Gemmatirosa kalamazoonensis: one gene and its partner. The protein of the gene in region 1 interacts with the protein of each later gene in a pairwise test. Links are inferred from orthologs where the notes say so. Each region holds a gene or a part of one and is shown in the gene's direction. Other genes may lie near its edges.

Evidence for each region.
Region 2: the proteins of rho (region 1) and J421_RS10480 interact in binary tests that used the Escherichia coli proteins (3 or more experiments, as listed by UniProt). The link is inferred for Gemmatirosa kalamazoonensis from one-to-one orthologs.

The regions. Positions count from the first base shown.
Region 1 is NZ_CP007128.1:3,048,142-3,052,367, reverse strand. Bases 1,315-4,226 are described here. They hold rho (transcription termination factor Rho), read left to right. Parts: upstream 1,315-2,080; coding sequence 2,081-3,373; downstream 3,374-4,226. Other genes in these bases: mltG (endolytic transglycosylase MltG), read left to right, coding at 3,808-4,226; ruvX (Holliday junction resolvase RuvX), read left to right, coding at 3,381-3,818; J421_RS13095 (MlaD family protein), read left to right, coding at 1,315-1,963. In the rest of the region: more of J421_RS13095, read left to right, coding at 1,004-1,314. UniProt on the Escherichia coli protein: Facilitates transcription termination by a mechanism that involves Rho binding to the nascent RNA, activation of Rho's RNA-dependent ATPase activity, and release of the mRNA from the DNA template.
Region 2 is NZ_CP007128.1:2,411,494-2,415,652, forward strand. The notes cover bases 1-2,845. They hold J421_RS10480 (YhbY family RNA-binding protein), read left to right. Parts: upstream 1-1,191; coding sequence 1,192-1,500; downstream 1,501-2,845. Other genes in these bases: J421_RS10470 (M23 family metallopeptidase), read left to right, coding at 1-261; J421_RS10475 (hypothetical protein), read right to left, coding at 343-939; J421_RS10485 (energy transducer TonB), read right to left, coding at 1,585-1,992; J421_RS10490 (BamA/TamA family outer membrane protein), read right to left, coding at 2,144-2,845. Also shown: more of J421_RS10490, read right to left, coding at 2,846-4,159.

The DNA.
Region 1 (4,226 bases):
GAGCACGATGTGAGTGGGAGGCGTGATACTCGTTCGGAAGTCTACGGGCGACCCCGAATGAGCGCTGCAAGATACTGGCCCCGCGTTCAGCCGCCACCCCTTCAGCTTGACTTCGAAAGTACCCCCGGGTAGACTTCGTGGTTCCTGAGGGACGCGTGTCGACGCAGTCGAATGCGTGCGCGGCCCTCGCGAGCCGGGGGCGTAGCTCAGTTGGGAGAGCGCTTGAATGGCATTCAAGAGGTCAGGGGTTCGATTCCCCTCGCCTCCATGCCCGGCTCATCGTGGCTTCGTCGGAAGGTGCACGTCCACTCGGCGAGCGCGATCGGGAAACGTTGGGAACGCGGGAATAGCTCAGTTGGTAGAGCACAACCTTGCCAAGGTTGGGGTCGCGGGTTCGAGTCCCGTTTCCCGCTCTGCAGGACCACGTCGCCGTTAGCTTGTACCCGACGTGCGGGCGGTTAGCTCAGTTGGTTAGAGCGCCACGTTGACATCGTGGAGGTCACAAGTTCGAGTCTTGTACCGCCCATCCGCAGTCGATATTTTTTGGATGTGTTCGACAGCGGGACAAGCGCCCATAGCTCAATTGGATAGAGCATCTGACTACGGATCAGAAGGTTGGAGGTTCGAGTCCTTCTGGGCGCGTTGTGTGTGACGGTGTTGGTGACGATGTGTGTTAGATCGGGGCGTAGCTTAGCCCGGTAGAGCGCCTGCTTCGGGAGCAGGAGGTCGCTGGTTCAAATCCAGTCGCCCCGACTGGCGGAGACCCCTGCGGGTTGAGGTCGCCACCTCAGGTCGCAGGGGTTTTCGATTTCTGCGCGTGTAGCTCAGTTGGATAGAGCGTCGGCCTCCGGAGCCGAAGGTCATAGGTTCGAATCCTATCACGCGCGTCGGTCCATCTGATTCATCGAGCGCCACCTCCGCGGGGGCCTCGCTCATCGAGCGAGGCCCCCGCCGGCGTTTCGGTCGCGCTCGGCGTGGTCCACCACTTGCCCTCCGCCCGGACATGCCGCGGCCGCGTCGGTGGTCCGACCTCCTCCCCGGCCTCCTCGCCATCGCGCTGCTCGCCGGAGGCGTCGCGGCCGTCCTCCTGTTCGCGCGCGTCGGCACCGTCCACGGCGCGAAGTTCCGGCTGTTCGCCACCGTGCAGGAGGCGCGCGGCCTGAGCTCCGGCAGCGAGGTCTGGGTCGCCGGGAAACGCGTCGGCGTCGTCGACGCGATCGACTATCTCCCGCCCTCCTCCGACACCGCCCAGCGACTCTTGCTCACGCTGCACGTGCTCGAGAACGTGCGGTCGGTCATCCGTCGCGGCGCGGACGTCGGGGTCCACCCTGGAGGAAACCTCATCGGCGCGCCGGTGGTCACCATCGCGCTCGGCGACGCGCGACAGCCGCCCGTCAGCCCCGACGACACGCTGCGGTCCCCGCCCGAGACCGACATGGATCGCGCACGCAGCGACTTCCAGGACGCGACCGGCGAGCTGCCGCTCATCCTGACGAACGTGAAGCTGCTCGACGCCCAGCTGCGCGCCACGCGCGGAACGCTGGGTGCGTTCGGCATCGACGGCGCCTCGACGATGACCCGCGCGATGGGCACGGCCAGCGGCTTCATGACGCGCGTCCGATCGTCGCGCGGGCCCGTCGGACGGCTCATGGCCCGCGACGGCGCGTCACACTACGCCCGGGAGGCGCTCGCCCGCGCGGACAGCGTCCGCCAGCTCATCGCCGCGCCGCCCTCGCAGCAGTCGCTCGGGCGCTTCCGGCGCGATTCCACGCTGCTGGGTGCCGTCGCCGCAGTCCGGGCGGAGCTCGACACCGTCGCGACTGTGCTCGCCCGGTCGGAGGGAACGGCCGGCCGTTTGCAACATGACCAGGCACTCACGCAATCCGTGACGCAGACTCGCGCGGAGCTCGCCGCGCTCATCGCGGATCTCAAGCGTCATCCACTCCGGTATCTCGCCTTCTGATCGCGCTCGCCGCTCGGTCGTCGCTCGGCAGCACGCGATTCTTGACCCTCTGTTTCTCGCCGGCTTACTTTCGCGACCCCCCTCCCGGGCCGCACTTCCCCTCCCTCCTTTCCTCCCGTGCCCGGTGACGTGATTCCGGGGGCCGAATCCCCCCTCGTCGATATCGTCGAGCTGAAGCGCAAGTCGCTGCCCGAGCTCCACGCGCTGGCAGACGAGCTCAACGTCTCCAACCACTCCGGGCTTCGGAAGCAGGAGCTGATCTTCCGCATCGAGCAGAGTCTCCTCGACGCGGACGTGCTGCTGCGCGGCGACGGCGTGCTCGAGGTCCTTCCCGAAGGCTACGGCTTCCTCCGCAGCCAGGACTGGAACTACCTGTACGGGCCGGACGACATCTACGTCTCGCCGTCGCAGATCAAGCGCTTCGACCTGCGCACCGGCGATTCGGTGGTCGGCCAGGTGCGCCCGCCGAAGGAGTGGGAGAAGTATCTCGCGCTGCTCAAGGTCGAGCGCGTGAACGGCGACGAGCCGGAGAAGGCGAAGCAGCGCATCGCGTTCGACAACCTCAAGCCGCGCTACCCCGACGAGCGGATCCACCTGGAGCCGAAGGACGGGGATCTCAGCATGCGGCTGTGCGACATCATCGCACCGCTCGGCAAGGGACAGCGTGGGCTCATCGTCGCGCCGCCGCGCGCGGGCAAGACGATCCTGCTGCAGAAGCTCGCGAACGCGATCGTCGAGAACCACCCCGAAGTGTCGCTGATCATCCTCCTGATCGACGAGCGCCCGGAGGAGGTCACCGACATGCAGACGAACGTACCGGGCGCGGAGGTCATCAGCTCCACGTTCGACGAGCCCGCCGACCGCCACGTGCAGGTCGCGGACATGGTGCTGGAGAAGGCGAAGCGGCTCGTCGAGTCGGGCAAGCATGTCGTCATCCTCCTCGACTCCATCACGCGGCTCGCGCGCGCGCACAACACCATCGTGCCGCACTCCGGGAAGATCCTCTCCGGCGGCGTCGACGCGAAGGCGCTCGAGAAGCCGAAGCGCTTCTTCGGCTCCGCACGCAACATCGACGGCGGCGGATCGCTCACCATCGTCGCCACGGCGCTCATCGAGACGGGCTCGCGCGCCGACGAGGTGATCTTCGAGGAGTTCAAGGGCACCGGCAACATGGAGCTCGTGCTCGATCGCAAGATCGCCGAGCGCCGCATCTTCCCGGCAATCGACGTGCACAAGTCCGGGACGCGCCGCGAGGAGCTGCTGTTCGACAAGGACGAGACGAACCGCATCTTCCTGCTGCGGAACTTCCTCGGCGGCATGAACTCCGAGGACGCCATCACGTTCCTGCTCACGCGCATGTCGCGCACGAAGAACAACAAGGAGTTCTTCGCGTCGATGGCGGAGGGGTGACGCGGCCGTGTCCCGGCTGCCGAAGGGGCGCCTGCTCGCCATCGATCACGGCGAGCGGCGCATCGGGCTGGCGGTGAGCGACCCGTTAGGCATGATCGCCTCGCCGGCCGGCTTCGTCGCGCGGCGTGCCGGCAAGCGGCTGCCGATCGCGGAGCTCGTTAGGCGGGCCGAGGCGCTCGAGGTGTGCGGCTTCGTGGTCGGCCTGCCGCTCGATGGTGACGGCAACGACACGCCCCGCGCCGAGGAGGCGCGCCACATCGCGGCGGAGCTCGAGCGGCGTACCGGCCTCCCCGCACGGCTCGTCGACGAGCGGTTCACGACGGCTGCCGCGCTCCGAACGATCCGCACGCTCGGCGGCTCCACGCGCGATCGCAAGGGCGACGTCGACGCGATGGCGGCCGCCGTGCTGCTGCAGCACGCGCTCGCGCTTCCCGATGGGGAGTAAGCGCCGCAAGGGGCGACCCCCACGGCGTGTCCTGCTGATCGCCGTCGGCGTTGTCGCGCTCGTCGTCGCCGCGCTCGTGTTCCTCACCCGCGCGCCGGGATCCGGCGCCGCGCGCGTCGTCATCCCGCGCGGCGCGTCGTTCCGCGTCGCCGCGGAGTCGCTCGCCGCGAAGCGCGTGGTGCGCTCGGCGCTGCTGTTCCGACTCTACGCCAAGGCGACGGAGCGCGATCGCTCCATCAAGCCCGGCACCTACCAGCTCCGGCGCGGCGATTCCTACCACGACCTCGTGAGCGCGCTCGTGTCGGGGCGCGGCATCGTGCACGTCATCACGGTCGTGGAGGGATGGGAGCTGCGACAGATTGTGCCCCAGCTCGCCCGATCGTTAGGCGTGCCGCCCGACTCCGCGGA
Region 2 (4,159 bases), 640 kb from region 1 along the record:
TTCGTCGGCACCACCGGCAACGCGCCACCGGAGACGCCGCACCTGCACTTCCAGGTCGGCACGATCGGACCCGACCACCACTGGTGGACGGCGACGTGGCTCGACCCGCTCCCGTTCCTCCGCGACCCCGGCGTCGTGGTGGCCGATCGGAACGAGCCGGTGGTGATCCCGGTCGGCCGGGTGCGGCGGCCGACGGTGCCCATCGACACCGCCGTCGTCGACTCCACGGCGCGACAGCGCGGGCCGCGCGGACAGCACTGAGCGCGGGAAGCGGGAACGACGCGGGGCCGGCGACGATCGTCGCCGGCCCCGCGTTCCGCCCAGACCCTCAGGCGCGATCGATCACTCGAACGCCCACGACACGATGTAGCCCGAGAAGTGGGGGATCGTGTAGTTGATGTTGCCGAGCAGGTCGATCGTGATGCCGGGCAGCAGCTCGGAGACCGTCGCCGTCCCGGCCGACTGGTTCAGGTCCGTGGCGGACTTGAAGTAGCCCGGGCGCATCAGCTTCAGGTTGAGCAGCGGCGGCGTCATGTCGATCGGCGCGCTGCTCTGCGTGACGACGAGCGGCACGAGGAACCGCGTTCCCGCCGGCTGGAAGTCGTAGGCCACGATCCGGCCCGCGAGCGCCGTGACGCCGAACGTCGTGTTCTTCAGCACGGCGCCGGGAGGCACCACCACGGTCAGCCCGGTGGCCGGCAGCCGAAGCGTCCCGCCGAGCGGACCGATCGTCGCCGAGGCGTGGACGTCCTGCGTGAGCGGGGTCTTCCAGAGCGCTCCGTACACCTGCTGCGTCGTGCCACCGAGGTTCAGGCCGAGCAGGGCGTTCGGCGCCGCCGGCTCACGCGGAGCGACCGGCGAGCGGGATGCGTCGGAGCAGGCGCTGACCACGCCGCCGACGAGCAGGGTGGCCAGAGTGGCGAGAAGGGTTCTCTTCATGAGGGGTCCGAGTCGGTGCAAGGTGGGTCCGCTCTCCGGGGGGTGGGTGAGGAGAGCGGCGGATGCAGGGCGGCTTCGTGCCGAGCGAAGCGGTGCCCTGCGGCCGAGTCTCGGACGGTCGGGGCGCGAACTTTAGCGGGTCGGTCAGGAAAAACCCGACGGACCCCCGGAATGGGGAGGTGCCGGCGGCGCGGTCGGCGGTCGAAGTTATGCATCCCGCGAGAGCGAACGCCGACCCGAGCGACTCATGCCATGGCGATGACCGGAAAGGAGCGCGCGGCCCTGCGCGCCGAAGCCCACCATCTCACCCCGATGGTCCACGTGGGCCAGCAGGGGCTCACCCCGGCGGTGTTCCAGACGCTCGACGACGCCCTCCGCACGCACGAGCTGGTGAAGGTGCAGCTCGGCCGCTCGGTGGACGTGCCGGCGAAGGACGCGGCGAACGCCCTCGCCACCGCGGCCGCCGCGGAAGTCATCCAGGTCATCGGCAAGACCGCGACACTCTACCGCCACAATCCCGACCTGAAGCGAAAGCCGGGGGACGCCGCGCCCTGGAAGTGAGAGGGCAGGAGGGCAGGAGGGCAGGAGGGCAGGAGAGTCGACAGCGCTCCTGCCCTCCTGCCCTCCTGCCCTCCTGCCCTCGCGTTACGGCTTGTAGACGATCTGCTGCTGCACGCGCGCGCGGACCGGCTGGCCGTCCTTCTTGCCGGGGACGAACTCCATCCGCTCGACGACCGACTTGGCGGCGCTGCTGAGCTGTGCCACGGTCGACTCGAGGACCGTGATCGACGCCGGCTCGACGTGGCCATCCTTGTCGATCACGAACTCCACCTTCACCTCACCGCCGAGGCTCATGCGCCGCATCCCCTCGGGGTACGAGCGGGCGATGAGGCGCGCCGTCGTGGCGGCGGAGACGAGCTTCGGCGCCGAGGTCAGGTCGCCGGGACCGTAGACGTCCCCCTGCTGCGCGGCGAGCGCGCGCGGGGCGGCGGCGATCATGAGGGCGGGGAAGGCGAGACGGGCGAGGCGTCCGAGGTGGCCGGGACGAGACATGACACGTTCTCCGCGTGCGACGAGATCGAGAGGGGGTTCCCGTCTCTTTCTCGGCGGCGGGCCGAGCCGCCTTGAGTCGTCCACGAGATCGTAATGCGAGGGCAGGAGGCCCTCCTGCCCTCCTGCCCTCCTGCCCTCCTGCCCTCTCCCGTTACCAGCCCGGCGCGAGCTGGAACCCGAAGTGCGCCTTCTTGTCCGGTCGCTGGAACGGATACGCGTAGTACGTCTCCAGCACCGCGTAGCCGAACAGGTTGATGCGCGCCGAGATGCCGGCGCTCACCACCGGGATGCGGTCGGTCGAGACCCGCGCCTCCTGGCCGGTGACGAAGCGGCCGAACCGCGGCGACTCCCCCTGGTTCCACGCCACGCCCGCGTCGACGAACGGCGCGATCTCCACCGGCAGGAAGTTCGTGCGGATGAGCCCCAGCCCCTCCACGCCGAGCAGCGGGATGCGCAGCTCGGCGCTCGCCACGGCGATGCGGCTGCCGAGGAGGCGGTCGAAGATCGGGCACTGCGCGGTGCTCGTGTTCGTCGTGGAGCTGAAGCACTCGCTCGGGTCGATCGAGTTGTAGTCGTAGCCCCGCACGAACTGCGGGTTGCCGAGGTAGATCGGGTACGAGATCGAGTCGTTCTGCGCATCGCGCCCGTAGCGCCCGTAATGGAGCCCGCGGATCGCGAACGTCACCGGCCGCGCGAACCAGTAGCGGCGGTAGTCGGCGATCGCCTCGTTCAGCTGGATCTGACCGACCGTCGGGCTGTAGCTCAGGCGATACCGCGCCCCGGCGATCGGCGACGTGAAGCCGAACGTCGAGTAGTCGCCGACGAACGCCACCTGCCCCTGCGCGTACATCCGCGACGGCGGCACGGGCGGCCGCGAGCGGTCCTGGCCGATCACCTGGCCGAAGCTGTTCAGGTAGTACGTGTAGACGTCCAGCCCGTAGCTCTGCCGGATCCCCGTGACGCCCAGCTCGAGCCGCTTCGAGATCGACAGCGGGTACTGCAGGATGCCGCCGACCTCGTCGAAGTAGAGCCGGTAGATCCCCTGCTGGATCGCGTACGACTGCGCCTGCTGATCGATGTACGGCGCCGTCTGGTACGCGTAGAGGTACGGGATGCGACCGGCGAGCAGCGCGTAGTTCCAGCGGTGCTTGAGGTTCGTGTACATCACCTCGCCGCCGATGTCCTTCACGTCGCCCTGCGCCTGCAGGATGGTGACGAGGTTGTTGTTCCCGAGCTGGTCGCTGAAGCCGAACGCGACGCCGCCGCCGAACTGGGTGCCGTAGAACCCGCCCGTCTGCACGCCGAACGTCGGCGGGGCGATGTAGTCGAGGTGCAGCGCGCCGCTGTACTCGCGCGGCTGGAAGTCGGCCGTCGTCGCCGGCAGGCCGGTCGACGCGTCGGCGAGGTAGCCCTCGATGGTGCTCGTGTAGCGCGGCGTGAACGGCGGCAGGCGCCCGCCCGGCGCCGCCGGCTGCGGCTGCGTCGTGCCCGTCGTGTTGGTCGCCCCGCCGGGCGACGGGTTCACGGGCTGCGCGACGGCGACGCGCGACGTGTCCGGCGCGACGCCGGGGCTCGCGACGGCGAGCGCGTTGCCGACCGGCGTGCCGCGCGTCGCGTCGCCGTCGAGCCGCTCGATGTCGTTGCCCTGCCGGTCGAACACGGAGAAGACGATGCGCCCCGTGTTGCGCGCCACGCTCACCGCCGGCGACAGCGACGTCACGCCGAGCACGCCGGTCTGCACGTGGGTGATCTGCGACAGCGCGCCGGTCGCGAGCTCCATGCGGTACACGTCGTTGAAGCCGGTGCGGTCGCTCACGAACACGATCGACTGGCCGTCCGGCGTGTAGCTCGGGTTCACCGACTTCGCGCCCGGGGCGGGAATCGGGAGCAGGCGGATGTTGCGCGACGCGACGTCGAGCTCCGCGAGCCGCATGGGCCCGAACGTCAGGCGATCGAGGTTGGTGCCGTCGCCGCGGTCGGTGACGAACGCGATGCGCTTGCCGTCGGGGCTCCACGCCGGCTGCAGCTCCGACTCGCGGCCGGTCGTGAGCTTCTCGTACGTGTCGTTCTGCAGGTCGTACAGGTAGAGATCGGAGATCCCGCCGACCGTGCCGGAGAACGCGATGTAGCGGCCGTCGGGGCTCCACGCCGGGTCGGCGGCGGTGCC